4 regions of the Arthrobacter sp. MYb221 genome follow, and region 2 is predicted to be linked to each of the others. Evidence: riboswitches for the same ligand, from Rfam matches in the RefSeq annotation. Region 2 holds a riboswitch; each other region holds the start of a gene.
The links. Region 2 has a riboswitch for S-adenosylmethionine ahead of CQ015_RS08450 (O-acetylhomoserine aminocarboxypropyltransferase/cysteine synthase family protein). Riboswitches for the same ligand answer to the same signal wherever they lie in the genome.

Region 1 (7,327 bases), on a different contig from region 2:
AGCTTTCCACCTGGTAGCGTCCGCGTGCACCTTCCGAGGTATCCAGTGGCTGTTCCCCGGGCTGCGGCTTGCGCGCGAAACGCGTCTCCAGCTCGACTTCGGAGCGGTAGGTGATATGCGCCAGTCGGCGGGCTAGGCCCAAGCCGGCATCCGGGCGCACACCGTTGGCGTAGTAGTCGCCTTGCGCAAAATTTGGATCGAGGCGAATCGCCTCGGTCTGCACCTGCGCAAATGCGATCTGCTCCGCCGTAGCTTGCGCGCTGGAGGCCATGACAACCACGTTCTTGACCCGTTCCGGAAATTCGACTGCCCATTCGAGGGCCCGCGCTCCACCCATGGAACCACCGATGACCGTATGCCAGGTGTGCACCCCGAGCAGGTCGGCCAGGCGTGCCTCAAGGCGCACCGAGTCTTTGATCGTGACGAAGGGGAAACGTGAGCCCCAGGCTTCGCCGTGTTCGTCGAGCGAACCGGGCCCGGTGGATCCATTGCAACCACCAATGATGTTGATGGCCAGGACAAAGTAATTGTCTGTATCAACGGTCAGCCCGGGGCCGACAAAGTCTTCCCACCAGCCCGGGGTCTGCGAATCTCCCTGCGATACGTGAGCATCACCGGTCAGCGCGTGCATAACCAGCACCGCATTTGACCCGTCCGCGTTCAGCTGCCCCCATGATTCATAGGCCAGCTCGATACGCGGCAGGTATCCACCGGTTTCGAAGGTGTACTCCCCCACGGACGCGCGGCGCAAAATGCCGTCCTGTCCGTCGGCGAGGTTCTTCGAGTCGAGAGTCTCTTCGGTAGTCACTATGGATGCCATGCCTAGAGGGTTTCCTGCAATTCCTGGTTAGCAGGCTCTGCGATCGCAGCAAAACCAAGTTGCAAGTCAGCGAGTATGTCCTTGATGTTCTCCAACCCCACGCTCAGCCGAACGAGCCCCGGACGCACGCCGGCCGACAGGCGTTCCGCCTCGGTCAGCTGTGCATGGGTGGTCGAAGCGGGGTGAATCACCAGCGAGCGAACGTCGCCGATATTCGCCACATTTGAATGGAGTTCTAGGGCATCTACGAATGCCTTGCCCGCTTCGGCGCCGCCGGCAACGTCAAAGGCGATGACCGCCCCAACACCGTTTGGCGCATATTTCTGGCCACGCTCAAACCATGGCGAGGAAGGCAACCCGGCATAGGCGACCAGCTCGACTTGCTCATGGCCTTCAAGCCAGGCGGCGACTTCCTTGGCATTCTGCACGTGGCGTTCCACGCGGAGCGACAGGGTTTCCAGCCCTTGGGCAATCAAGAAGGCGTTGAAGGGTGCCACCGATGAGCCCAGGTCGCGCAGCAACTGCACGCGTGCCTTGAGGATGTAGGCGAGGTTTGCGCCGAGAATGCCGTTGACGCCCAGATCTCGGGCGAACACCAAACCGTTGTAGGACTCGTCCGGGGTGTTGAAATCAGGGAAGCGTTCCGGATCCTTGGCGAAGTCGAACTTCCCCGAATCCACGATGACGCCGGCAATGGCGGTGCCGTGCCCGCCGAGATACTTGGTGGCCGAATGGATGACGATGTCCGCGCCCCACTCGATCGGACGGATCAGGTATGGGGTGGCCAAGGTGTTGTCCACCAGCAACGGAACACCGGCTTCGTGGGCAATCTCCGAGATTCCCTCGATGTCCAGGATGTCCTGACGCGGGTTGGAGACCACCTCGCCGAAGAACGCCTTGGTATTTGGCTGCACAGCCTCGCGCCACTGCGCCAGGTTATCCGGATCGGCCACGAAGGTGACCTGGATGCCGAGCTTGCGCAACGTGTGCTTGAACAGGTTCTGCGTTCCGCCATACAGGCTTGGGCTGGCAACGAGGTGGTCGCCGGCCTGGGCCAGGTTCAGGATGGCGAAGGTGGTGGCCGCCTGCCCGGAGGCGAGCAACAGTGCGCCGACACCGCCTTCGAGGTCGGCAATGCGGTTTTCGACGGCTTCCTGGGTTGGATTTCCAATGCGAGTGTAGATCGGCTCCAGCTCCTGCAAGGCGAAGCGCGCGGCCGCGCTCTCTGCGCTGGGGAAGACGAACGAAGACGTCTGATAGATCGGCAAGGCACGCGCTCCGGTAACCGGGTCGGGCTGTTGTCCGGAGTGGATCTGACGCGTCTCAAATGACCAGTTGTTACTCATGGTTTCCTCCATATAGCTTGTTGACTATGGGGGTACACCACTAAAAAACACACCGACAGGAAGCTCCTCGTCGAGGTACTTTCCAGGGGGTAACCCGCGCTTGTCCTAGACACAGTTTGTGCCGAGGGCCAGGTCTTCACCCGGGGCACCCCACCGCGGAGGAGGGTTGCCGCCCAGTAAGCCGGGGCTTGTTACTGGGACTCATGACCTGACACAAGTCTGCCGGACAACCGAAGATCTTGGCAATATGAAGTGGCTCAAAGTGACGCAATCGGTCATATTGCACTTTTATAACGCAATTTATGCAGAGCGTTCGATCGCCAGTTTGCCAGTTAGGGTAGCCTAAGTCGAGACTTGAATCACATAGTGACATGATGGGCACATGATGAGGCTAGATCACGTTACGTACGCATGTGGCCCGGACGGGCTCATGCCAACCGCCGAAAGAATCTCCGAGGCTTTGGGCTTGGAATTCGTCAAGGGAGGCGTGCATCCGCGATTCGGAACTCGCAATGTAATTTTCCCGCTCAAGCATGACCAATACCTAGAAGTAGTTGAAGTTCTGAACCACCCCGCTAGCGACAAGGCACCGTTTGGGCAGGCGGTCCGTGCCCGTTCCGAGCTGGGCGGCGGATGGATGGGATGGTGTGTTTCAGTTGAGGATCTCTCAAGCGCAGAAGAGCGCCTGGGACGCAAATCGGTTCCGGGTAACCGCAAGTTCCCTGACGGCCGCGAACTCACCTGGCAGCAGATTGGCATCAAGGGTCTGATCGCGGACCCGCAGGTTCCATACTTGTTGCGCTGGGACGCCGGCACCGAAGACTTGCACCCTTCCCGTGCGCTGGATCCCGCTGGCCAGATCCAGAGCATTGCCATTGCCGGTTCACGCGACCGAGTCCTTGATTGGCTGGGGCAGCCAGAAAACGTGAATCTCGGTGCGGTGAGCATGGAGTATGAAGCACCCAACGGGACCCCGGGCATCTTGTCTGTAACTTTCGAAACCGATAACGGTACCGTGGTGCTGTAAGACAAGGTACGCACGAAGGTAGGTGGGGGCAATGGCGCCCCCACCTACTCTTCTTTAATGCCAGTTGTGCGCTCAAACTGGCAAGGCTCTGCTCTGCCTATAGCCGCTTGCCCAAAACCACAATGTCTTGGGTTTCGTAGCCTTGCTGCTCGTAGAATCGAATGACCTGCGAGTTCTCGGAGCGAACCATCAGCTGCACCTTGGGCACCGAACGTCGGCGCAACCAATCGGTGGCCGCGCCAACGATCTGTTGGCCCAGTCCTTGGCCCTGGCTCTCGGGACGGACCGCAACGTAGTACAGCCACCCGCGGTGACCATCAAAACCAACCATCGCGGAGGCAAGCAGCGCTCCGTCGCGGTGCCCCACAAGAATTGTGGATGACTCGTTGCGTAGCGCTTGTTCCGCATCGGCCAGCGGATCATTCCAAGGCCGGGTGAGTTCCACCCGTTGCCAGAGTGCGACCACCTCGGCAAGGCCATTCATCTGAAGCTCGCTAATCTGCATTTTCACTCCCCTGCTAAAAGCACTCCGAAATTGGGCCATCGTGAATCTGGAAAGTGCTCAGGCACCAATGCCGATGGCCGGGCCGATGAGCAAGAAGCCTACAAAACCAACGGCATCCAGCAGGAAATGTGCGATGACCAGGGGCATGACGCGACCGTATTTATGATAGAGCCAGCCAAAGACCACACCCATGGCGAAGTTGCCGATCATCGGTCCGGCCCCTTGGTACAGATGATAGCTTCCGCGCAGCAGGGCCGAACCGAGAATCAGCACCCAGGGTCCAAGATTGAGTCTCTTGCCGTAGCCGAAGAGGAAAGCCAACATCACGACTTCCTCCAGTACTGCATGGCGTACCGCTGAAAGGACCAGCACCGGCACACTCCACCAGTAGTCTGCGAGATTTGCCGTGGCCAGCGCTGTGGTGATGCCGAATGCTCGACCCGCTGCATATACGCCTAGCGTGCCGATTCCCATGACGAGAAACAAGCACACCCCGAGCAGCGCATCCTTGCCAGGACGACGGAAATCGAAGCCTATGTCCCTGATGCTTCGTCCGAGCGTTCGATGCATGAAATAGAGCGCGAGGGCCACCGGGAGCAGGGCGAAAAGGATATCCAGGAGCTGGTACGCCAGGTCAAAGTATTCTCGCGTGTTCAACGGATTGTTCATGGATGTGGTCTGCTCGCGCAGTGGCGCACGAGTCGCCTTGTCGGCAAAGCTGATAAGCGAATACACGGCGCTCTGTCCGAGTGAGAGCCCTAGAACGAGGAAAATCTCAATCTTCAGGATGCGAGTGCCGCTCGTCGTCAATGTCTTTTCACCAGTCACATATCGATCATAGACTTCGACTGCTGTGCTGCGGCTGAGCAAGGAGTCCGAGCGGATCATACTGCAGCGCCTGACCATGCTGCAGCGTTGGCCCGATGCACTTACTGTGCCGCAGACATTCCCGTTTTGGTGATGACCGGGATCCCTGCCATGGCAAGGGCCTCCCGTTGCTCGTCCGTGATCTGATCGTCGGTGATCAGACCGGTGAGGTTTTCGCGATCTAAGATCACGAAGGAATGCCCTCCGATCTTCGAAGCATCTGCCACCAGGTAGCTCCTACGAGACTGGTTGATCATCAATTCGTTGACTGCTGCTTCCATCTCATCGCTGACCATCGCTCCGATGCTCGGTTCCAGCGCATTGATGCCTACAAAAGCCATATCGAGTGTGATTTTGCCAAGCGAATTTTGCGCTAGCGGGCCGACAAGCTCGTAGGAGCGCTCGTTGAGCACCCCACCGGTGACCATAACGCGAATGTGCGGGCGCACGGCGAGCAAAGAGGCGATATTGACTGCGTTGGTAACTACGGTGAGGGTGATACGACCGGGCTCCCCCACTAGATCCTGGCGCATGCCCAGTTCAATGGCTATTGCTTTAGTGGTAGTGCCCCCAGAAAGTCCGACCACGGTATCGGCTTCAACCATGCCAGCGGCGAGCCTTGCGATCTGAAGTTTGCGTTCGTCATGGTCTTCACGCTGATACCGCGAGGGAAGGTCATAGGCGACCGTGTTTGAGACTGCTCCACCGTGGGTTCGAGTGAGAAGCGAGGCATTGGACAGCGAGTCCAGGTCCCGTCGTGCAGTCGCAGGCGAGATTTCCAGCTGCTGAACAATCTGCTCGACATCAATCTGGCCATTGCTAGCCAGGAGGTCGAGGATATGGTTCAGGCGTTCCTCGCGTTTCATGGATCCAGCTCTCTAATAGTGCAAATCATCAAGTAAATTGCGTAGTTCTCTAACCTGTTGTTCATCAACGGCCAGGCTCTGCGCATAAGGTGTTTTGGCGGAGAAATGAACTGCCGCTATGCCTGTGGCATAAGCCGCACGCACGTCCCGTGGCTTCATGCCACCACCGGACATGATTTCAATTCTTCCTTCGGCACGCTGCACCATGCGTTTGATCATGGGTAGCCCTTCACCAACCGTACTTCGTCCTCCGCTAGTCAACACTCGTGTGACCGGAAGTTGCAAAAGCTCAAGGACGCTGTGCGCAGGATCGGGCGTTGCGTCGATGGCGCGGTGCACCGTGATTTCCATTTGCGAATTGATCTGCCGCCCAGCCTCGATCAGCACGCGAATCCCCGGGATATTTAGGGATCCTTCAGCGGTCGTAGCCCCGATGACCAGTCCTTGCACTCCTTCGAAGGCAAGCCGCTGCGCCTGGCTGACCAGCAAATCTAGTTCCTCGGCAGTGTAGGTGAAATCACCGGGACGCTCACGCAAAAGTGCATGTACGCCAAGCGGGGGCGACTGCTCCAGGGCTTTGACCAGCAGTTCGGGGCTTGGGGTAAGCCCGCCGAGTTCCAACGCTTGGCATGCTTCGATTCTGTCGGCTCCTGCGCCCACCGCGCGCGCGGCACAGCTTGGTGAAGTTGCAACGATTTCCAGCGCAGGCGCGTTACCTGGCATAGCTATTTCACCGCCCCAGCGGCAAGGCCACCGATCAGTCGTTTTTCAATCAGGGCGAACAGAATGATCACCGGAACAATCGCGACAATCGAAACCCCAAAGACGTACTGCCAGGCGGTGGAGTACTGTCCCACGAACTTCGTCAACGCCACGGAGAGCGGCTGATTCTCGGCCGTCGACAAGATCACCAATGACGCTGCGAATTCGTTCCAGCAGGAGACAAAGGTGAAGATCACCGCGGTGACGATGCCCGGCCAAACCAAGGGCAGATTGATGGTGAAGAGCACGCGCAGTTTTCCTGCACCGTCGATTTGCGCGGCTTCGTCGATGCTGCGCGGAACGCCTGCGAAGAAGGAGTGCATGATCCATACGGCGAAGGCAAGGTTAAAGGCCGCATTGATCAGAATCATGGCCAGCCACGTGTCATGTAGATCCCACGCAAGCATCTGCTTAAACAGGCCGGCGGTAAGCACCGCAGGCTGCAGCATCTGGGTCACAATGACCAAGAACATGAACACCATTTTGCCCGGGAACTTAAAACGGGCCGTGTAATACGCCGCCGGGGTAGCTACCAAAAGCACCAACAGCGTGGCGAAAACCGAGATGACAATCGTGGAAATGAGGTTATATGGGACCGGTGTCTCTGGAGTCGCCCACATCGAAGCGTAGTTCGACCATTGTGCACCTTCACGAGGGAGATAATCCGGCGGAATAGAGAGGATTTCCGCCTGTGTTTTTATGGAGCCAATGAGCATGGCCAGATATGGCAGAAGGAAGATGAGAACAACTAGTACACCGATCAGCATGCGCATGATCACCGTCTTGCGCGAGGCACGATCGGCGGTGACGAGAAACGCCATCTCTATACCTCCTGCATTGGTTTGACGGACTTGACGTAGATGGCCACGATGACAACAACAATGGCGAAGTTCACCACGGAAAGTGCTGAGGAGATATCCAAGCGGCGATCAAATTGCAGAACCTTGAATATGTAGGTCATGAGCGTGTCGGCGCTGTTTCCCGGAATCGAACCGGTCATCACCTTCAGAATAGGGAGATTATTAAAAACGTTGATGATGTTGATCAGAGCCGCGACGGCGAGCGCCGAGCGCAGCTGCGGGAGGATCACGAAGATGTAGGTTTTCCATTTACCTGCCCCGTCCACCCGAGCTG
Region 2 (7,327 bases):
CGGCGGTGCCCGACATGCCCGAAAGCCATGAGTTCAAGGCTTCGGTGAGTTTTGCGATCGGGCCGCCAAGGAAGAGGATCATCAGCCCCGAGGCGATGATCGAGCCCAGCAGCGGCACGATCACCACCGGCATCAGGCCGCGCAGCCAGCGCGGAACGTTCCACGAGCTAATCCAGCGTGCCGCGAGTCCGGCAATCAGGCCGCCGACGATACCGCCGAGGAAGCCGGCTCCCATGAACCCGGCCACCGCACCGGCGGTGAAACCGGGGGCGATGCCCGGACGGTCGGCGTAGGCGTAGGCGATGTAGCCGGCCAGCGCCGGCACCAGGAAGCCCATGGACAACCCGCCGATCTTGAAGGCGACCGCGCCGAGGAAGGCCAGGAGCCCCTCGTTCGGCAGATTGAACAGCGTAGTTTCCGCCAGGTACTGATCGGCCACGTCGGTGATGTCGTAACCGCCGAGCAGGAAGCCCAAGGCGATCAGCAAGCCGCCGCCGGCGACAAACGGGATCATGTAGGAGACGCCGGTGAGCAGTGCACGCTTCAGGTCGGCGCCGAAGCCTTGCTTGCCGCCGCCCTGTTCGGATTCCGCGGCGGCGGTGCCGGCGGGAACCTTGCGCGCGTTGGGGTCGGTGGCCGCGGCGATGGCATCCTGCAGGAGCTTTTCCGGCTCGTCGATGCCGCGTTTGACGGGAACCTGGATCACCGGCTTGCCGGCGAAACGCGAGCGGTCACGCACATCGACGTCTACCGCGAAGATCACCGCGTCGGCGGCTTCGATCACCGCCGGGTCCAAGGCGGTTGAGCCGGAGGAGCCCTGGGTTTCCACGGCGAAGTCGATGCCGAGCTCCGCGGCGCTTTGCGCCAGCGAGTCGGCCGCCATATAGGTGTGCGCAATGCCTGTGGGGCAGGCGGTGACCGCAACGATCTTGGAGGCCTTCGCGGTAGCAGCCGGCGCTTCGGGCTGCTCGGCAGGTGCGGCGGCCGCCGCGGCGGGCGCCGTGGGGCTATCGGAGATCACCGCGGAAACCAGTGCGACGATTTCCTCGTCGCTCTTGGCTTCACGCAGGGCGCCGGTGAAGGTCTTCTTGACCAGCGCGCGGGCCAATTTGGAGAGCAGCTTCAAATGATCCTTGTCGGCGCCTTCCGGGGCGGCGATGAAGAAGATCAGATCCGCGGGGCCGTCCTTGGCACCGAAGTCCACCGGAGTGGCCAGGCGCGCCATGGCCAGGGTCGGGATGGTTACTGCCGCCGAACGGCAGTGCGGGATCGCGATGCCGCCGGGGACGCCGGTTGCCGTTTTGGCTTCTCTGGCCAGCGCATGCTCGGCCAAAGCCGAGGCGTCGGTGGCGCGGGAGGCCTGGGCCACCAGATTTGCCAGATGGTTGATGACCTCGGTGGTCGAGGTGCCCAAGTGCGCGTCGAGGGTGACGAGCTGGGTGGTGATCAGGTCGCTCATAGCTATGATCCTTGCCTTGGGGTGAGTGCGAGAACGGTGACGGCGTCCACGGTGAGATCGGATGGTGCGGGAATGGTTGAGCCGGGAAGCGATGCCGCCGCTGCGCCGTAGGCGATGGCGGAGCCAAGGCACTGATCCGGTGCTGCCCCGGAGGTAGCCGCTAGCAGATAGCCTGCCAGCGAAGAGTCTCCGGCGCCCACGGTGCTGCGGGCGGTGATCGGTTGGTGCCAGCCATGCCAGGCGCCCTGGCCCGTTGCCAGCACGGCGCCGTGCGCTCCGAGGGTGGCAAGCACCGCGCCGGCGCCGCGTTCGAGCAGGGCGCGGCAGGTGCTCGCGGCCAGCTCCGCGTCGGCCTCGAGCTGCTCCTCGGTGAGTTGCGAACCGACCAGTTCGGCCAATTCCTCGGCATTTGGCTTGATCAGATCCGGAACGTGGCCTGGGCCGTGCGCAAAGAGCTGGCGCAGCGGTTCACCGGAGGTGTCCACGGCGATTTTCGGGCAATTCACCCCGAGCGAATCGCGCAGTGCCGCGGTGAGCTGGGCGTAGAAATCTGCGGGTGCGCCCGGGGGCAGCGAGCCGGCCATCACCACCCATTGGGCTCCGGCAGCGGATTCGAGCACCAGCGCGCTCAATGCGCTCAGCGCCTCGGCCGTGAGCACCGGACCCGATTCGTTGATCTTGGTGGTGGTGCCATCCGGGTCGGTGATGGTGACGTTGGTGCGCAAGGGCTCATCGATGGGCAGCGCCTTGAACTCAAGTCCGTCGCCGCGCAGCGCCGCGATCAGGGGGTCATCGGTGGCCCCGGGGAGTAGAGCCAGGGTCTGGGCGCCGGCGATCGCGATCCCCCGGGAAACGTTGACTCCCTTGCCGGCGGCTTGGGTGTGGCTGTTGGCCGCGCGTTGGACGGCTCCGTGCGCCAGCGGATCAAGCAGCTCGATGGTCTTGTCCAAGGCCGGGTTGCAGGTCAGGGTGATTATCATGCGATCACTACCTCTACCTCGGCTAGTTCGAGGGCGCGGGACAGCTTGGCTTCCGGGGCGCAATCGGTGACGATCGTGTCCACCTGGTCCAGCCGCGCGAAGCGGACGAGGGTTTCCTGCTCGAATTTTGATGAGTCCACCAGGAGGACCACTCGGCGGGCGCTGGCGACCAGCGCCGTTTTGACAGCGGCTTCCAATGGGTCCGGGGTGCTCAGCCCGAAGCCGGCATGCAGGCCGTTGGTTCCGATGAAGGCGATGTCTGCGCGGTAGTTGGAGTACTCCTGTGCCGTGCGTGCTCCGCTGCTGGCACCGGTGATTCCGCGAACTCGTCCGCCAATCATTTCCAAGGCAATGTCTGGGCTTTGCACCAGCGCCGTGGCGATCGGCAGCGCGTGGGTGATCACCACGAGCCCCGAACCTGCGTTGGTTTTCACCATGCGTTCGGCGAGAATTTCGGTGGTGGTTCCCGCATCGAGAATGACCGAGGCATCGGAGACCGGGAGCAGGCTCAACGCGCGCTGGGCAATCCGGGCTTTGGCTTCGGCGTGGATGGCCGTGCGTGCCACGTAGCTTTCCTCGCGGGTGCTCGCCTCGCTGGCCGCGACCGCACCGCCGTGCACGCGGCGCAAGAGGTTCTCTGATTCCATCTGGGCCAGATCGCGGCGGACAGTTTCGGCGGTGATCTCGAAGCGCTGGGCCAGCTGAGCGACGGTTACTTTCCCGGCGCTCGCCAGCTGATCCGTGATTAGCCGGTGTCTTTCCTCGGCAAACATCTGCGCCTCCATGAAGTCATGACCTACAACACATGAATCTGTGTTTCCATGACTTTATGCCCGTTTGTGTGGGGTAGTCAAGATGAAATCCAAAAATATTGTGGATTAATCTTTGATTGCGTGGGGTTTTCTGTTCAAAAGACAAAAATCGGTGGGACCCCTCCGCAGAGGGATCCCACCGATTGAGGTATTAAGCCGAGGTCTACGCCAGTATCTGGCGTTTGGAAGAAATGACTCCGGTGTTGAATCCGGCCAGGCGCAAGCCGCCGTGGAAGCGTGCATGCTCAATCTTGACGCAACGATCCATGACCACGTTCAAGCCCGCCGCCTCGCCGCGTGCGGCGACTTCCTCATGCCAGGAGCCAAGCTGCAGCCACAGCGTTTTCGCGCCCACCGCCATGGCCTCATCCAGTACGCCGGGAAGGTCATCGTGCTTTCGGAAGACCTCAACCAGATCCGGGGTCTCCGGCAGGTCTGCCAGCGACTTGTAGACCGGCTGGCCCAGAATCTCGTCGAGCACCGGGTTGATGAAGTACACCGTGTACTTCGAGGAGGACAGCAGGTAGGTGGCGACGAAGTAGCTCGCACGCGAGGGCTTGTTCGAGGCGCCAACGATGGCGATGACCTTTGTATCGCGCAGGATCTGCAGGCGTTCGGCCGCGCCGGGCGCCTGCCAGGTGCGTTCTTCGATGCTCATTAGTTCGCTCCCTTCGAAGCGGCTGGCACGGCGCAGGCGGCGCCGTCATAGGTGGGAGTGTCGAGCTGTTCGGCCGCGGCCTGTGCCTGCGAGGCGCTCAGCGCCTGGTCAAGGTCCCAGATGATGTCTTCGACGTCCTCCAGGCCTACCGACAAGCGGATCAGGTCCTCCGGAACGCCGGCGGCAATCATCTGCTCGGCGCTCAGCTGCTGGTGCGTGGTGGAGCCCGGGTGCAGCACCAGGGTGCGCGCATCTCCGATATTCGCCAGGTGGCTGGCAAGTTGCAATGCCTCGATGAACTTGGTGCCCGCCGCGCGTCCACCCTTCACGCCGAAGCTGAAGACCGAACCGACGCCCAGGGGCAGCAATTCGGTGGCCCGCTCATGCTGGGGGTGGGATTCCAGGCCCGCGTAGTTCACATAGCTGACGCGGTCATCGGCTTCGAGCCACGCGGCGATCTGCTTCGCGTTGGCCAGGTGGTTGTCCATGCGCTGCGGCAGCGTCTCCAGGCCTTGCAGCAGCTGGAAGGCCGACTGGGCCGGCAGCGAGGGACCGAAATCGCGGAGCTGTTCGCTGCGCAGCTTGGTCAGGAAGCCGTACTCGCCGAAGTTATCCCACCAGGACACGTTGCCGTAGCTCGGCACCGGTTCGGTCATGGTGGGGAACTTGCCGTTGCCCCAGTTGAAGGTGCCGGCCTCGATGACCACGCCGCCCAAGGTGGTGCCGTGCCCGCCGATGAACTTGGTAGCCGAGTGGATCACGATGTCCGCGCCGTGCTCGATAGGGCGCAGCAGGTACGGCGGGGTCAGCGTGGAGTCGACCACCAGCGGCAGGTTGTGCCGGTGCGCCACCTCGGCCAGGCCCTTTAGGTCTGCAATGTCGCCGGAGGGGTTCGCCACGATCTCGGTGTAGACGGCCTTGGTGTTTTCCTGGATGGCAGCCTCGAAGTCGGCCGCCTCGTTGGAATCGACGAAGGTGGTGTTGATGCCGAAGCGGCGCAGGGAGACGTCCAGCTGGGTGATGGTGCCGCCGTAGAGCTTGGAGGAGGCCACAATGTGGTCTCCGGCCTGTGCCAGCGCCGCGAAGGTGACGAACTCGGCTGCCATGCCGGAGCCGGTGGCTACCGCGCCGATGCCGCCTTCGAGGGAGGCCATGCGTTCCTCGAAAGCCGCCACGGTGGGATTGCCGATGCGCGAATAGATGTTGCCGTATTTCTGCAGGGCGAAAAGGTTCGCCGCATCATCGGTGTCTTTGAAGACGAATGAGGTGCTCTGGTAGATCGGCACGGCGCGTGCGCCATGCTCGGCGTCGGGGGTGCCGCCCGCGTGTAGCGCGCGGGTGCGGAATCCAAACTTGTGGTCGGCCATGGTGGCTTACGACTCCTTGTCGACTGGGTCTTCGGCAGGAATCCCGGATCAATGTCGCTTAACCCCTGGGATTCAGTGGAAAGCAGCTCCATCGGTTCTGGCGGTAGCACCTGATCCACCGGCTGTGGCAGGTTGCTGCGGCGTCATCAAACCAGATCTCTCGGCCGCTCGGGATGGTAAGTAATAGTCTGTCAACATGTCCCGGGATGACCCAACAATGAGTCCTAAGGTTGCGAAGGTTAAGGCGCAGGCCGATTCGGGTGCGGTTGCGCGATTACCCTATGCTCGAATTATGGACACCGCGCTAGCACTGGTACGACACGGGCAGACCGACTGGAATCTTGCGGGTCGGCTTCAGGGCCGCACCGACATCGAGCTGAACGAGACCGGTCGTGAACAGGCGCGCGCGGCCGGGCGAGCGCTCATGGGGGACGGCTGGGATCTGGTGCTCGCCTCCCCGCTGTCCCGCGCCCAGGAGACCGCCGCGCTCATCGCCGCCGAACTCGGCGTCGACACCGGTGCCCCGGTTGCTCAGGCGGTTGAACGAGGCTTCGGTCCGCTCGAAGGGCGGGTCATGATCGAAGTGACCGAGCGGGAAGCGGCTGCGCTGGCGGGACAAGCCGAGAGCCGTGAACTGGTGCTGCAGCGGATGCTGCTCGCGTTGACCGAGCTGGTTCAGGCAAACCCCGGCCGACGCATGCTGGTGGTCAGCCACGGCGCCGCCATGCGCATCACCCGCGACGCGCTCGCCGGGACCCGAGCCGAGCGGGGCGTTGAAAATGGCGAAGTCATTCCGGTCAACCTTGACCGGCTCGCCGAGCTCGTCCAGGAACACGATCTTGCCGGCGCCCGCTAAGCTCGTTTTCCACCCAACTCCGCGCAACCTGGCGCTGCCTGGAGCCGCAACCGAGCCAGCCTGGATTAAAACGGACGCATGCACGGAAAACGCCGGATGCACCAAGCGGTTCCTCCCGGTTCTCTGCCCGGTACCGGGCCGGCGCTGCTCCACCACCGCCAGGCTACTGCGGAGAATCTCGATTAAAGAAAAACCTCACAAAACCTCACAAAACATCGCGGCGGTACGTTTACATGGTGACAGCACCGAATCAGGAGCAGCATGAAACAACCATTTGAACGCATCGTCCAGGCCCACGGGCTGAGCGTCCTTCGGGTTTGCCGCGCCCTGCTCGATGAACACCGCGCACAGGATGCCTGGTCCGAAACGTTTCTCTCCGCGCTGAAGGCGTACCCGGAGCTGGATGAGGAGGCGAATGTCCAAGCGTGGCTGGTGCGCATCGCCCACCGCAGGGCCATCGATGAACTCCGCCGGCACAAGCCGGAACTCAGCCAAGCCGAGGTCGAGCCGCCCAAACGCGTATCGACCGAAACCAGCGCGGAGGACCACGTGGCAAACCTGGAGCTGTGGCAGGCGGTGAAGCTGCTGCCCGAAAAGCAACGGCTGGTCGTGGCCTACCGTTATCTGGGTGGGCTCAGCTATGCCCAAATCGCTGAGATTCTCTCCGGCAGCGCGGATGCTGCCCGGCGTGCTTCAGCCGACGGAATCAAGAACCTGCGCACCCACCTGTCGCAGGATCAACTGCCAGGAGGCGACCGATGAACACGCAAACTCCAGACTCCAACCCGACCTCATCCGAGGCACAGCTGCTGGGTGAGCTCCATACGCGCCTGGAGCGCAGCGCGGGGGAGCGGCAGTTGATCGATATCGCCTATCGGGTAGTCGATTCGCCTATCGGACGGCTGCTCATGGCCTGCACGGAGGTGGGGCTGGTTCGGGTCGCCTTCGAAAGCGAGGGGCATGAATCGATCCTCGACATCCTGTCCGACAAAGTGGGTGCGCGGATCTTGCGCGCGCCAGCAAAATTGGACAATGCCGCCTGGCAGCTCGAAGAGTACTTTGCCGGGGAACGGCAGGAATTCGAAGTGCCCTTGGACCTGCGCCTCTCGACCGAATTCCGCAGGCAAGTCCAGCTGGAACTGAGCCAGATAGGCTACGGCGAAACCTGGAGCTATGCCCGGATGGCCGAAAGGCT
Region 3 (7,327 bases), on a different contig from region 2:
GTACTTGCCCTGCACTGCGCCGAGCCGGGTGCGCTCTTCGCGGTCGTAGGAGATCCTGGTCGGGGCGAAATCCTGTGCCCCCAAGCTTGGGCGATAGACGGCCGGTGCAGCGGAGCTTGCGTTGTAAATCTCGGGGCGGTAGATCTTCTGGAAGGTCTCCATGGTGGCGATGGTGCTGATCAGCTGCAGATTGGTGTAATCGTTGAGCAAGTCGCCACGGAAGTAGAACGCCAGCGGAGCGACGGCGCCCGGTGGCATGAAATAGCGCACGCGCAGCCCCATCTTGCCGAAGTACGCATCGGTCAGGGAGTTCTCATCCTGCTGGTATTCCAAGCCGAGGACCGGGTGGCTGTTGCCCGTGCGGTAGTAGGTTTTGGAAGTGGAGACGCTGATGCAGACCACGGGTAGTTGCGCAAAGCGCTGACGATAAGCCTGCGAATCCAGGAAGTGCTGGAAGAGCTGGCCATGAAGTTCGCCAAAATCTTCAGGCAATTTAGGGGCACCGGAGCCGTTGCCGGCCGCCGGAAGCACCACGCTGAAGTCGTAATCGCGCACATAGGAAGAGAAATTATTGCCCACCATGCCGTGGCTGCGGGTGCTGGTGGCTCGGTCCACGATGGTGGTGTCTAAGACTTCAAGCAGCGGGAACTGCTCCGCTGCGTTCGCCGAGTCGAAGTGCACATTGGCGGAGATGATCTCCAGCTCGAGTTCATAGCGATCGCCCTGAGGATTGTCCCAGTGAGCCAGGGAATTAAAGCGGCGGTTGATCATCGTCAGAGCGTTGCGCAGGTTCTCCTGGCGGTTTTCCCCGCGGGCCAGGTTGGCGAAGTTTGTCGTGACTCGTGAGCTCGCACAGGGGGTGTAGTCTTCGTCGAATTTGGTGGTGCTGATGCTGAAGGTGAACGCGTCTGCCATGGTGGCCTATCTGGTGCTCAGTGGCCTGGGCCGGCCGAAAGTAAGTCGATGCGTCCATCATGCAGTGAGATCGCGGATATCAGGTAACTCGATATAACTATGGATTCATATAGACTTGCACTATGGTTCAGGGGACGAGTGGTTTGACACTGCAGCAGTTGCGCTATTTCATCGCGGTCGCCAGCGAGGGGTCGATCTCCGCGGCGGCTGACCTGATTTACGTCGCACAGCCGAGCATGTCGGCGGCGATGAAGGAGCTCGAAGCCCGCGTGGGACGCACCTTGCTGGTCCGCTCGGCCAGGGGAGTGACGCTCACCGCCGAGGGAGCAGAATTCCTCGGTTATGCCCGGCAGGTTCTGGAGCAGGTGGAGCTGCTTGAGCATCGCTACCTCGGCCGTCCCTCGGTCCGTCGCCTGCTCGGCGTTTCCACGCAGCACTATTCCTTCTCGGTGGATGCGTTTGTCAGGATGGTTCAGGCCAGCGGGGCCGAGGAATATCAATTCTCGCTGCGCGAGACCCGCACCGAACAGATCATCGAGGACGTGCGCACCCTGCGCAGCGACATCGGCATCCTCTATCGCAACGACTTCAACCGGAAGGTCATCGACAAGCTGCTGCGCGAGTCCCGGCTCGTATTCCACCCCCTGTTCCTCGCCGATCCGCACATCTTCATTTCGCGCAGCAACCCGCTGGCCTCCCGGGCGCGGGTGACGCTCGAGGACCTCGAAGACCTGCCGCGCTTGACCTTCGACCAGGGTGCGAACAACTCGTTCTACTTCGCCGAGGAAGTGCTCTCCACCAGCTCCAGCAAGCGCGAGATCCAGGTTTCGGACCGCGCGACGATTTTCAACCTGATGATCGGCCTGGGCGGGTACACGATCTCCACGGGCATCATCAGCGACGAGCTGGATCCGTCCATCGTCGCCATCCCGCTGGATGTCGATGAGCGCATCGAGATCGGCTGGATCGACCATGCAGCGATTCCGCTGACCGAGCAAGCGCGGCGCTATCTGGACGAGGTGCGCTCGGTCGTCTCAAGCTTCGGAGTTGAGGTCCTGGACTGAATCCCCGGCCCCCAAGACGTAACACCGTGTCATTTGGCGGACCGTCGGCGACATAATAGTTGCGCAAAACCCTGGTTCTTCAAGGATTCTGGCGGTTGCCGCGCGTCACAAAGGGACTGCGGGCCGGGCCCCATTACGGGACTGGCGCGGGATGTGAAGCTAGGTGCCCCTGTATGAAGCGCGGGCGTGGGCGTCGTTTGCGCCGCCGGATGCCGATGTCCAACCATGGAAGAACAACAACCCATCAAGAGCGACCGAGAGATCTGGCTCGTAGACGTCGCAGCAACCATCGGGAAACCGAAAGGTGCTAATGCCAGGAACGATGGAGCAGTTCCGAACGTGCCATAAGGCGCCATGCTTCGTACCGTTGTGGCCTCAGGGCGGCCGAGGGGCGGTACGACGCCGGGTGTTCGGTGCACTCTCTCGTGGATCAGAAACGAGAAGGAGCTATGAACCAACGCCAAGGAACCGACGCGGTCCATGCAGGGTATCGTCCGAGCGGAGATTTCCGCCCGATGCTGCCGCCACTGCACAATTGCGCAGCGTACCAGTTCGAATCGCACGCAGAAGCGATCGAAAAATTCGCGTTGCGCCAGGCCGGCTTCACCTATTCACGCACCGGCAACCCCACCGTGGCCATCCTGGAACAGCGGGTGGCCGCCCTTGAAGGCGGAGCCCAAGCGGTAGCCACCGCCTCGGGGCAGTCGGCCGTTGCGCTCTCGCTGCTTGCCCTGACCCAGGGTCCTAAGCACATCGTGGTTTCCTCCTCGCTGTACGGCGGCACCGTGGACCTGTTCACCGACACCTTTTCCGACTTCGGCATCCGGGTCAGCTTTGTCGACCAGGCCGACCCCGCAGCTTGGGCCGGGGCCATCGAAGAAGACACCCGGGCGTTCTTCCTGGAGTCCGTCTCCAACCCGCTGTGCACCGTGGCGGACCTGCCCGCTATCTCGGCGATCGGGCACGAGCACAACATTCCGGTGGTCGTCGACAATACGCTGGCCACCCCGCTGAATATTCGCCCGCTGGATTTTGGCGCCGACATTGTGGTGCACTCGGCCACCAAGGGGCTAGCCGGACACGGCTCGGTGCTCGGCGGCGTGGTCGTGGACTCGGGGAAGTTCGATTTCTCGGATTCCACCCGCTGGCCGCAAATCGCCGCCCCGCGAGTGCGGCTGAACAATGCCTCGCTGCTTGAACGCCACGGATCGGCCGCCTACGCCATGCTGGTCCGCTCCAAATTCCTGCACGACCTGGGGCCGGCCTTGGCCCCGGCCAGCGCCCAAGGCATTCTGACCGGCATCGAAACCTTGCCGGTACGTGCCGCACACGTGCAGCGCAGCGTGAGCACCCTGATCCAGGAACTTGCAGATCACCCGGGCATTGCGGCCATCCACCACCCTTCGCTGCGGGCCCACCCGAGCCACGAGCTGGCCAAAAAGCTCACGCCCAAGGGCACCGGTTGCGTGCTGGCCATCGAACTGGCCCACCCCTCGCTGGTGTCCCCGGTGATCGACGGGCTGCAGCTGATTTCCCTGGCCGCAAATGTGGGCGATACCCGCACCATGGTCGCCCACCCGGCCACCATGACGCACTGCCGGCTCTCCGCGGAGCAACTTCTCGCCGCGGGCCTGAACACCTCCACCCTGCGCATTTCGGTGGGGCTTGAAGACCCCGCCGATCTGCTCGCCGACCTCACCCAAGCGCTGGACAGCGCACTAAACCGGGCCCTGGCCCCGCAAACCCAAGGAGCATCATGAGCGGCTTCAACACCCTCGCCGTCCACGCCGGCCAGCATAAAGACCCGCACACCGGAGCCGTGGTCCCACCGATCTACCAAACCAGCACGTTCATCCAGGACGGAATCAACGTCTTGCGCTCCGGGCACGAATACTCCCGCGGCTCGAACCCGACCCGCGATGGCTTCGAAGCGCAGCTCACCGCCCTGGAAGGCGGAGCCGCGGGGTTCGCCTTCGCCTCGGGCATCGCCGCCGAAGACGCGCTGCTGCGTGCGGTGCTTGAACCGGGCGACCACATCATCCTGGGCGCCGACGGCTACGGCGGCACCAACCGGCTGATCTCCAAATTGCACAGCAAATGGGGCATCACCTCTTCCGCGGTGGATATCACCAACCTGGACTCGGTGCGCGCAGCGGTGCGCCCGAACACCGCGCTGCTTTGGGTGGAGACTCCCTCCAACCCGCTGCTGGGCATCGCCGATCTTGCCGGCTGGGCGGACATCGCCCGCGAGCACGGCGCCCTGCTGGTAGTGGACAACACCTTCGCCACTCCCTACCTGCAGCGGCCTTTGGACTTCGGGGCCCACGCGGTGGTCCACTCCACCACCAAGTACATCGGGGGACACTCGGATGTGCTCGGCGGCGCGGTGATCGTCGCCGATCACCTCTTCCGTGGCCAGCCGCTGGCCGAAGCCGTCGGCTTCCAGCAATTCGCCGGCGGCGCGGTGGCCGGCCCGCAGGATTCCTACCTGGCCGCACGCGGCCTGAAGACCTTGGGACTGCGCATGGAACGCCACTGCGCCTCCGCAGCTAAGCTGGCACGCTGGCTTGATGACCAGCCTGAGGTGACGCGGGTCTATTACCCCGGGTTGGAATCCCATCCCGGCCATGAGCTTGCGGCGCGCCAGCAGCGTGGTTTTGGCGGCATCGTCTCGTTGCAGCTCACCGACGAACCCGCCGCGCGCGCTTTCGCCGAATCCATGGAGTACTTCCAGCTCTCGGTTTCCCTGGGCGGGGTGGAATCCCTGGTCTGCTACCCGCGCGAAATGACCCATGCCTCGCTGATCGGCACCGAGCTGGAAATCCCGGCCAACCTGGTCCGCCTTTCGGTGGGCATCGAGGAACCCGAGGACCTCATCGCGGATCTTTCCCTCGGGTTGGCCGCCGCGCGTAACGCCGCAGGCCCGGCACGCACCACTTGTCCACAGCCGGCGAGGGAACCCGCACTGCAGCTTTAGCCGCCGCGCACACTGGGGCCATGGACAACTCCCGCAGCACCGCAGAGGCCCTGGGCCAGCTGGCCCGGGGCCTGGCGCTGATGACCGCCGCGACGCAGGCCATCGCCGCCGAGACGCCCGCCCCGGGGCACGCCGCCTACTTCGCCTGGCTCACCGAGCGGGCCGCCGCGGCCGTGGCCCACGCGCAGATCCATGCGGCCGACGCACTGCGCCGCAGCGGAGCGCACAAGCTGGACCAGCAGTCCCTCCAGAAGATTTCCGACGCCGGCTCGCAGACGGCACCCGAAGAGCTCGACGCACTGCACGGGCAGACCACCACCGGCCGGACGCAGTTCAAGGCGACCGCGGAGCTGCTGCACGGCTGGCTGGGCGTGCCCGCAACCACCGCGCGGGAACGCCTGGTGCAGGCCGATTGCCTGATCGCCGGGGTCGACGAAGCCGGGCAACGCCTCGACCCCTGGCTGCCGCAATTGGCAGAGCAGTTCGCCGATCCCGCCGCAGATCCGCGCCTGGTCGTGGGGACGGCGAAGAAGATCCACGCGGCCCGCAACGATCTGGGCCAAGGAGCCGAGGGCGAGGCCGCCAAAGCGCGGCTGCAGGCCGAAGCGGTGAGCTTCATCAAGAACGAACCGGAAACCGCGCGCAAGCATGTGGCGGATCTGGTCGCGCAGGTGAAGGCCGGGAAGCGGCCGATGAAGGCGCTGCTGGCGGACATCGGCTTTTTCAAGCTCGGGGTGCGCAACGGGCTGGTGGAGTACTTGCTGCGCGTGCTGCCTGCGCAGGCGGCGCAGATCGAAGCGTTCCAGCAGGCGCTGAACAATCCGAAGACGATCGCGGGCAACCGGGAGGCGTTGAAGGATTTGGATGCCGAGCTGACCGGGGAGCCAGGCAGCTCGTGGGACGACTCGGATTCGATGCCCGGCTGGGCCAAAGGCGACGCGGATGCCGAGAACGTCGAAAACCGCCCGGCGCATGCCGAGCCCGGCAACGACGCCACCGAGCCCGCGGAAAACGACGAGCCAGGCAACGCCGTGGAGCGCGGCAGCGCAGCCCAGGATGAAGAACCGGCGGCTCCGGCGGCGGAAGCCGAAAGCCGCCCAGCGGATCTGCCCGGCGGCTGTCCTGCAGCGCCGGCGCTCCCGGGCACCGATGCGCCGCGGCTCTCGACCGCGGTGGCGCAGAGCCGCGATGCCGAGGACCTTCCCGATTCCGCGGTTGACCCGCCAGATCTTGCCCGTGCCGGCCCTGAGGCGCAGGCGCCGTGGGAAGAGCTGCGGCCCGAACGCCGGTATCTGATCGGCTTCATGGCGCTGCTGATGGCCGACCGCACCGGTTCGGGTGGTTCGAAGGGGAAGCGGCCGGGACTGGTCGCCCCGCAGGTGAGCATCATCTTGGACTACGAGAAGATGCGCGAGCGCGGCAAGGATTTCGCCGTAACCTCCTCGGGCATCGAGTTGTCGGCAGGCGAAACCCGGGCGGCGTTATGCAACGCGGGAGTGTACCCGTTGGTGCTCAACGGCAAGAGCCTGCCATTGGACTTGGGACGCACCCAGCGGTTGTTTTCCAAGGCTCAGGGCCGGGCGATACGCGCCGCCTATCGGGGGTGCGCCTATCCTGGATGCAGCATGCCCGCCGAGCGGTGCGAGCTGGATCATCTGGACGCCTGGGAGAAGGGCGGAGCCACGGATGTGGAATCCTCGGAGTTGGGCTGCTCGGTGCACCATATCGAGCGGCACTGCGGATTGTTCCACGCGGTGAAGATCAAGGGGTGCCGGCCAATGGTGCTGCTCTCCAAGGAGCTGGATCCACAACAGCGCCTGCGGGTCAATACGTTTTTCATGACGCCTTCGGAGGCCTTGGAAGCCGAGGAGCTGGCGCAGCGGATGACGCGGTTGTGGCGCGCGGGGCAGCTGGACGTGGAAATCGTCGATCCCTGACCGCCTGCGCTTGATCGAATTGCCGTCACAATTGGCGCAATGATGATCGATTTGCCAAGATTATCCCATGTCTTCTGATCTTCCTGTTCACTCCGCGCCCGAAAAGGCCGGCGAGGAACGCAGCGCCAAAGTTGCGGTCACCCTCTTCCCGCTGCTGGTGCTGGCCGGCGGCGCGCTCGCACTGCTCACCCCCGAAACCTTCTCCGGCTTCTCCAAGCTGATCAATCCGCTGCTGATGGTCATCATGTTCGGCATGGGGCTCACGCTCACCTTGCCCGATTTTGCCCTCGTGGTGCGCAGGCCACTGCCGGTGCTCCTCGGAGTCATCGCCCAATTCATCATCATGCCGCTGCTGGGCCTGGGCATCGCCATGGCGTTGGCGCTGCCTCCGGCGCTGGCCGCCGGCGTCATCCTGGTCGGTTGCGCCCCGGGCG
Region 4 (7,327 bases), on a different contig from region 2:
ACACCGTGCTCTGGAAGTGTCAGGGACTCTCCGAAGAGTTGGCCCGCCGTCCCATGACGGATACCGGAACACACATGCTTGGTGTCATCTACCATCTAGCAATCACCGAATACGGTTATTTCGGCGAGTGCCTAGGTCGTGTGCCCAACGATCGGCATGTGCTTCAACTACTGCAAAGCGATGATCCGCAGATCGACTTCCTGCCTCCCGCCAGCTTCTCCGTAGAAGATGTTCTCGCGTTGTATCGAAAGTCCATCGCATTCGCCGAGCAGACGCTCGATGAATTGAACTTAGAGTCCCCGGCTGAGGTCCCCTGGTGGTCAGTGCATCGGCATACCACCGTGGAGCATCTCATTGTTCATATGATCGCGGAAACCTCCCGGCATGCTGGGCATCTTGATATCGTCCGAGAGCTTCTCGACGGACAGGTAGGACTGCGTGAACAGGCGAGAAATATCCCCGGCTTTAGCGCTGAGCAATGGAAGCAACAGCGCTCCACCCTGCAGCGAATCGCCGAGCAGTCCTAACACCGGTCTTGGTTAAAGCTCGCTCAAACCCCTAGCCGGGCACCGCCTCAAAGTGCTCGCATAAGCTCGCACCAGCTCGGATGGCCTCATCCGAGCCCAGCGGCTAGAGCACCAGCTTTGAAATCCTCACCACGCAAATGATTCGGATCCCCTTCCCTTCCCCGCACGCCTGAAGATCTCGAAGGCCAAGGCCTCGCCTGCGACGATGGAACTCTGGTTGATCGCTGTAAGGAGCTGGCAGGCTTGGGACTTGGCCGTGACTTTCACCCTCGCAGCATGCGCTCCGGTAGACTCCGGGATCTCAGGCAATGCAACCGTGCCGGGGAAAACTCGTTGTCCTTCTCAGGATTGCAGAATGAGAATTACCTGCGCGGCGTACAGCTCACAGACGCGAACGGCATCGTGCGCTTCACCAGCATCTTCCCCGCGTATTACGCCGGACGCTGGCCGCATATCCACCTCGAAGATTGCCCGGCCCCAGAACTCGTTCACCGATTCGGCCAACGCTATCGCCAACTCAAAGGCAGCGCTGCCCCAAGAGGCCCGTAATGCGGTGCATGCAGCGACCGGTCGCGAGCGGTCGGCAACTAATCTGAAGGGCGTCACCTGCGGCGAAATCACCTCCGGTTACGCCGTAAAGCTCGAAGTCGAGGTCGACCCCTGGGCCAAACCCCGCGGCGGGGCATGCCTGGCGGTGGCCCCGGCAACGACGGCGGGTCGGCAGGAGAATCACCGGTAATGCCGGATGGGCAGGGCCCCGGCCAGCAATCTGCACCGTCGGCGAGCGCAGAATCCTAATCGGCACGGGGCCGTGCACCATGAGACCCGCGAGAGCTGCGTATGACGTTTCACTACGCGGCCGGATGGCGCACCGGTGTAACATCGTGGTGTTGCTTCACGAGATGCGGCGCCAAGCTCCGACTGGCCGCACACCAACCCCAGGTTCATGGGTGGTTCGGATGAAGAAGCGGTCCGTACGCCAATCGGCTACGGGCAAGAGCTCTTTTAAGGGTCCACGATAGTTATGGCTTTAAACGTCCTTCCCATTATCGACCTGCAAACCGGCCAGGTGCAGTTTCCGCTTCGCGGGGTCTGGGTCAGCTATTACGTCACGGACCCGCACCTGCTCACCCGTTTGCTAGCCAGAACCGTGGGTCCGCCGAGCTTCGATAGTCAGCGCGAGGAACTTTCGGTATTCGTGGCAGTTCGGGGGCAAAACGCTGGCACCGCCCACGTATTTAGTCTTGCCAAATTCCCAGTGCTTGAATCGCTCACTAAACTAGGGGGTTGAACCTAATCCGGATCATCTGCCCGTGAACATGATCCAATCTGCCGCAGGAGACGCATCCCCGTGATGGCCCAAACCTCAACTCCCGAACCAACCAAGGCGCAGATCCGCCGCTGGCGCCAGTACATGGCCGATGAGGTCGCCGAAGGCGCGATCTACCGTGAACTTGCCGAAAAGCGCACCGGACAAGAACGCCAAATTCTCCGTGGGCTAGCCGAAGCGGAAGAACGCCACGAAAATTACTGGCGAACCAAGCTCGGCGAACATGTACGCCCGGTCCGCCCGTCCATGCGGCGCACAATGTTGCGTTTCATGGCCCGTCATTTCGGTTCGGTGTTTGTCTTGGCGCTGGCCCAACGCGCCGAAGGCAACTCTCCCTACGCCACCGATCAGGACGCCGCTCCGCAAATGGCGGCGGACGAGCAGGTGCATGAGGAAGTCATTCGTGCTTTGGCTACGGCCGGTCGGTCCCGGTTGTCCGGCAACTTCCGAGCCGCAGTATTCGGGGCGAATGACGGTCTGGTCTCAAATCTAGCCCTGGTCATGGGCATCGGGGCCACCGGTGTGGCCTCGTCCCTCGTGCTCTTCTCCGGAATTGCCGGCCTGCTGGCTGGCGCGCTGTCCATGGCTGCCGGGGAATTCGTGTCAGTCCGTTCCCAACGTGAGCTTCTCACCGCGTCGCGCCCTACCCAGGTCACGCTTTCTGCCGCCCGCGACCTCGATCTAGATGCCAACGAATTGGTCTTGATCTACAAGGCACGTGGCATGAACAATGAGGATGCCGAACACCGCGCGGCAGAACGCATGGGGCTGTTTACCTGCGATTGCAACCCCTCCTTCTCGCTCCATCCAGAAGTTCGCAGCGCGGAGCTGGAACGCGAACATGAGGAGCTAGGTTCGGCACCGGGAGCCGCCATTTCTTCGTTCATGTTCTTCGCTTCCGGCGCAGTTATTCCGATCCTGCCTTACATCTTCGGGCTCACCGGGCTAGCTGCGGTGAGCGTGGCAGTCGCTTTAGTCAGCATCGCGTTGCTGCTCACCGGCGGCGTCGTTGGCCTGCTATCCGGCGCGTCCCCGCTCAAACGCGGCATCCGTCAGCTGGCCATTGGCTTGGGTGCGGCCGCTGTAACCTACTGCTTGGGTTTGCTCTTCGGCACCACCGTGGCTTAGCTCCAAGAAGCAGACTACTGGCCGTTGCCCCAACATGATGCGTCGTGGGGCAACGGCCGGTCTCGTTATTAGAACCGCGTGCGGCGCCGCAATGGAGTCATTGTTTCAATGAATTCGACAGCTTCTTGCACCGAGTCCACCAAAGCTATCCTGCTTTCCATGGCCCTCCCGGCGGCAAGCGCCTGCAGCAAGGGCCAGACTGGAAGCTTCCGGGTCCAATGCTCGCGGCCCACCAACACAATGGGAGCTACGCGAGCGCCAGTCGCGTAGTAGTTTTCGCAGGCGTCTTGGAATATTTCCTGGACTGTCCCGGCTGCACCGGGAAGCACAATGATTCCGCCATTTGCCTGTTCGAGCAGGATGGCTTCGCGAATCGAGTTCGTGAAAAACTTTGCTATATGCGTGGCGAACAGGTTCGGTGGCTCATGGCCATAAAACCAGGTGGGTACGCCCATTGAACTTTTCGTGCTGGGGAATTCTTCACGCACTCGCAATGCCGCACGCGCCCAGGCAGTCCGATGACGGATCGCGTCCGGAGCTTGTGCGAGGATATCCACGGCTCTACCGATAGCCGTTTCGTCATAGTCTGCAAGCCACGCGCCGGCGTTAGCCGCTTCCATGGCCCCTGGTCCCCCACCGGTAACAATCGAATAGCCTCGACCGGTCAGCATTGCACCGAGCCGTACTGCATCGGCGAATTCTTTCGTGCCACGTGCTACCGCGTGCCCACCCATGATCCCGATCATGGGTGTCTCGGCAAATACCCCGTCGTAAACAGCATTCAACATGGCCTGGCCAATATGGTGATCATGCAAAGTCGTTGCCATCGTGCTGTCATCGGTAGAAAATTCCGCCGGTGAATTTGCTTGCGAATAGGTATAGATCTGCGCGTCGAGCACCTGCGAGTAGGGCGCTTCCTTGATCCCCGCGTAGAGCTCTAGCGGGGAATAGAGCTCACGTTCGGAAATATTGAAGGGCAGTTGCGCTCCGGTACTCATGCATAGCCCGCCGGTTGCTTCCACGAGCGAACGTCCGGCCTTGGAGTAGACGCAATCAATAAAAAGGCAGTCGGCAAGGTCCAAAGCGCCTAAGACCGCGTCCCGAGCTTGAAGATCAACCCGGTGTACGCGCCAGTTTCGGGCAAGCGATGCTTGGGTTTCCATGGCTTCGGCGGCGAGCCTGTCGAACTCAATCACTGTGGTGATATTGACCGCTCGGGCGGGGAGGTGGGGCCACACATGAGACATGCACCTACGCTACCTTGAACACAAGTGATTATTCACAGTTAGCGTCCTCAACTTTCACCTACGCCCCGAACGTGAAACGATGAGAGGATGACTGATTCTGTGCCACCACTCATTGACGCAAGGCACCTACTGGCGTACCTGGGTGACGTTCCATTCTTCTTCGGGCAACAACTTGCCAAGAACGACGAATCAGTGACTGAGGTCGCCTTTGACGAAACCTCGAGTGTCATCTCGGGTACCGTCCTCGAAGATGGTCAGAAGTTCTCACCCACTCTCACGGTAATTCGCAGCGCTTCGGGTTGGTCCATCGACGTTTCGGCCTGCAGCTGCGACAAAGGCTCGATCTGCCCACATATCGCGGCGCTGTCCCTCACCGCCAATAAGATCGCAAAGCTGCCCCGCCCGGCGGTCGTCCAAGAGCAAAAGACCGTTGCCGCTTGGTCCCAGCAAGTGAACACCTGGTTTGAAGAACCCGAGCCGGGGCCCGCAGACGGACTCTTAGGGTCCCCAAATGACCCGGTCGTGGCCATGGCCTTGCAGTTCATGGTCTTTGATTCGAAAAATACCTCCCAGCAACAGCAGTGGATGCCTTCGGGAGCGGTCCCCCACCCCACGCGCAACAAACGCTTCCGTTTGGGCGTCCGCCCCATGGTGCGCAATTCCGAGGGACGCTGGGTTCGTGGACAACTGCGCTGGACTACCATAGCGTTCAAGACTTACGGCTGGAATATGCTGCGCAATCAGCACCATTGGTTCACCCGTTTTGCTGCGCTAGCTCGAAGCAACACTCAGCTGCAGTTTAAGGTCGACGAAGACTGGCTGTTCCTCGATGAGTATGCCTCGGATCTGCTGTGGCCAATGCTTGGCGAAGCTCAAGATCTTGGCATCGAGCTGATTAGCACCCGCAATGAGACCAGCGTGAATATTGACCGCCAGTCCAGATTTGAGTTGCTCGCCGACCTCGGCCAGGACAAATCGCTCACCGTGGCTGGACACTTGAACATTGCAGGTCAGGGCCTAACGCTCAACGCAGAGACTCCCAGCGGAACGATCTCGGACCACGGGTTCTATGTTGAATTGGAAGCACCTGAACAAATCTGGTTGGCGCCAAGCCAAGAGATCGTTCCCGCTCAGCACCGCCGCTGGTTTCAGAATCGCGAACCCTTGCAGGTTCCCGAAGATCAAATGCAGGACTTCTTCGCCGGTTCGTACGCGCGCCTTGCGCGCCGTTTCAATCTGCGCAGCATAAGCAAGGATCTGGTACTTCCCGCCCTGGCCCCGCCGATGGTCCACGCTGATGTGAAATTCATGCGTGAGGAAAAGGAAGATGGCAGCATCAAGGAATCTGCCACCATTGATTTCCAGATCCACTACCCGGGAGTGCCCAACGACCGCGAGGTCTATGACGCCCAGGCCGAGGATTCTTTGCGTAGCACGGTCAATGACGTCTTCGAGCGGCACACAGGCATCAGCAACCACGACTTGGACTCGAAGTTCTTCTCCGGTGAACACATGATTGTTTTTGTTTCGGAGCTGCTGCCCGCCCTACATGGCCTGTCCATCATGAAGATCACCGAAGAAGGTATTCGCCCGGTTTACCGTCAGCTACGTGAACTTCCGCGGCTGAAGATCAACGCGGTGAGCCACGAACGCAATGACTGGCTTGATTTGGGCTTGCTGATCGCCGTAGGCGACCATGAAGTACCTTTCTCCACCATTCTCGAGGCGCTCACCAGCGGTGCCATGAAGGTCAAGCTTCCGGATAACACCTGGTTCTCACTGGACCACCCGTTATTTGCCAAGCTGAAGGCGCTGGTCGATGAGGCTCAGGCGCTGAATGACAAGCCCAAGGATGCCGACCTGAAGCTCTCGGTCTTCCAAGTCTCGCTCTTCGATGAATTTGATGAGCTTGCCGAGGGAATCGAAGGTGCCGACCTATTTATCGGGCGCATGCGTTCGCTCCTGCGTGTGGCGGAAGGTGAAGAGGCCGAAGTGCCCGATACGCTCAATGCCACCTTGCGCCCGTATCAGGTCGAGGGCTATCAATGGCTTGCGCGCCTGTACCGAGGCGGTTTTGGCGGCATTCTTGCCGACGACATGGGACTGGGCAAAACCCTTCAAACCATCGCGTTAATGCTTCACGCACGCAAACTCTGGGATGACCCGAAGCATGTGGCGCAGCTACCAGCCGCTCAGCGAAACAGTGCCCCCTTCCTCGTCGTTGCTCCAAGCTCCGTTGTTTCCAACTGGGAGATGGAGATCAAACGGTTCGCTCCGAGCCTGAGCGTGATCACCGTAGAAGGTACCCTCGGTTCCGAACGCGAGCTGAACGAACTAGTGGCCAACTATGACGTCATCCTGACCACCTACACGCTGCTTCGGCTCAACGATGAGATGTATGAATCCCAGCGATTCGCTGGCCTGATCCTGGACGAGGCTCAGTTCGTGAAGAATCGTTCGACCAAGGCCCACCGCAGCGCGGTGAATATCCAGACGAACTTCAAGCTGGCGGTCACCGGCACGCCAATGGAGAACAACCTCGCCGAGCTCGGCGCGCTGCTTTCGTTGACTTCTCCATCGCTGTTCATGAATACCAGCCGGTTCAACCGCCAGTTTGCCCGCCCCATTGAAGTGCTAGGCGATAAGGAAACCCTGAAGTTACTGCAGCGCCGCGTGAAACCTTTCATGCTGCGCCGCACCAAGGAATCTGTCGTCTTGGATCTCCCCGCCAAGCAAGAACAGCAGGTCTTGGTGCGTCTGAGCGAAGAGCACCAGCATGTGTACGACACGCATCTGAACCGTGAGCGACAGAAGATCTTGCACCTTGTTGAGGATCTGGACCGCAACCGCTTTACGATTTTCCAGTCGCTGACCCATCTACGCATGCTTGCCTTGGAACCTTCGCTGGTTGACCCGGAACTTGCCGAAATCCCGGGCTCTAAGTTGGAAGCGCTCTTCGAGCAGCTTGAGGATGTGCTCAGCGAACAGCACCGCGCTTTGGTATTCTCACAATTCACTTCCTACCTGAAGGTCCTTGCGGCAAAGTTGGAAGCACGTGGTATCCCGTACGTATATCTGGACGGCAACACACGCAA

Region 1: it holds a riboswitch for S-adenosylmethionine, as region 2 does, so the genes downstream of both, CQ015_RS03970 (bifunctional o-acetylhomoserine/o-acetylserine sulfhydrylase) here and CQ015_RS08450 (O-acetylhomoserine aminocarboxypropyltransferase/cysteine synthase family protein) in region 2, are expected to answer to the same signal.
Region 3: it holds a riboswitch for S-adenosylmethionine, as region 2 does, so the genes downstream of both, CQ015_RS12430 (O-acetylhomoserine aminocarboxypropyltransferase/cysteine synthase family protein) here and CQ015_RS08450 (O-acetylhomoserine aminocarboxypropyltransferase/cysteine synthase family protein) in region 2, are expected to answer to the same signal.
Region 4: it holds a riboswitch for S-adenosylmethionine, as region 2 does, so the genes downstream of both, CQ015_RS12035 (hypothetical protein) here and CQ015_RS08450 (O-acetylhomoserine aminocarboxypropyltransferase/cysteine synthase family protein) in region 2, are expected to answer to the same signal.

The regions. Positions count from the first base shown of each region.
Region 1 is NZ_PCPW01000002.1:329,221-336,547, forward strand. It holds gene CQ015_RS03965 (homoserine O-acetyltransferase) at 1-820, opposite strand, end outside; gene CQ015_RS03970 (bifunctional o-acetylhomoserine/o-acetylserine sulfhydrylase) at 823-2,166, opposite strand; SAM riboswitch class IV at 2,258-2,375, opposite strand; gene CQ015_RS03975 (VOC family protein) at 2,549-3,193, shown strand; gene CQ015_RS03980 (GNAT family acetyltransferase) at 3,291-3,698, opposite strand; gene CQ015_RS03985 (CPBP family intramembrane glutamic endopeptidase) at 3,756-4,508, opposite strand; gene CQ015_RS03990 (DeoR/GlpR family DNA-binding transcription regulator) at 4,628-5,431, opposite strand; gene CQ015_RS03995 (copper homeostasis protein CutC) at 5,444-6,154, opposite strand; gene CQ015_RS04000 (carbohydrate ABC transporter permease) at 6,157-7,014, opposite strand; gene CQ015_RS04005 (carbohydrate ABC transporter permease) at 7,017-7,327, opposite strand, start outside.
Region 2 is NZ_PCPW01000005.1:168,391-175,717, forward strand. It holds gene CQ015_RS08430 (fructose-specific PTS transporter subunit EIIC) at 1-1,459, opposite strand, end outside; gene CQ015_RS08435 (1-phosphofructokinase family hexose kinase) at 1,462-2,439, opposite strand; gene CQ015_RS08440 (DeoR/GlpR family DNA-binding transcription regulator) at 2,436-3,212, opposite strand; gene CQ015_RS08445 (CoA-binding protein) at 3,415-3,909, opposite strand; gene CQ015_RS08450 (O-acetylhomoserine aminocarboxypropyltransferase/cysteine synthase family protein) at 3,909-5,276, opposite strand; SAM riboswitch class I at 5,362-5,456, opposite strand; gene CQ015_RS08455 (histidine phosphatase family protein) at 5,494-6,132, shown strand; gene CQ015_RS08460 (RNA polymerase sigma factor) at 6,394-6,894, shown strand; gene CQ015_RS08465 (methylated-DNA--[protein]-cysteine S-methyltransferase) at 6,891-7,327, shown strand, end outside.
Region 3 is NZ_PCPW01000009.1:126,686-134,012, forward strand. It holds gene CQ015_RS12420 (DUF1852 domain-containing protein) at 1-915, opposite strand, end outside; gene CQ015_RS12425 (LysR family transcriptional regulator) at 1,038-1,979, shown strand; SAM riboswitch class I at 2,218-2,308, shown strand; gene CQ015_RS12430 (O-acetylhomoserine aminocarboxypropyltransferase/cysteine synthase family protein) at 2,429-3,739, shown strand; gene CQ015_RS12435 (cystathionine gamma-synthase) at 3,736-4,956, shown strand; gene CQ015_RS12440 (HNH endonuclease) at 4,977-6,893, shown strand; gene CQ015_RS12445 (bile acid:sodium symporter family protein) at 6,961-7,327, shown strand, end outside.
Region 4 is NZ_PCPW01000009.1:37,924-45,250, reverse strand. It holds gene CQ015_RS12050 (DinB family protein) at 1-527, shown strand, start outside; gene CQ015_RS19010 (hypothetical protein) at 883-1,266, shown strand; SAM riboswitch class IV at 1,421-1,533, shown strand; gene CQ015_RS12035 (hypothetical protein) at 1,552-1,818, shown strand; gene CQ015_RS12030 (VIT1/CCC1 family protein) at 1,882-2,985, shown strand; gene CQ015_RS12025 (LOG family protein) at 3,054-4,181, opposite strand; gene CQ015_RS12020 (DEAD/DEAH box helicase) at 4,320-7,327, shown strand, end outside.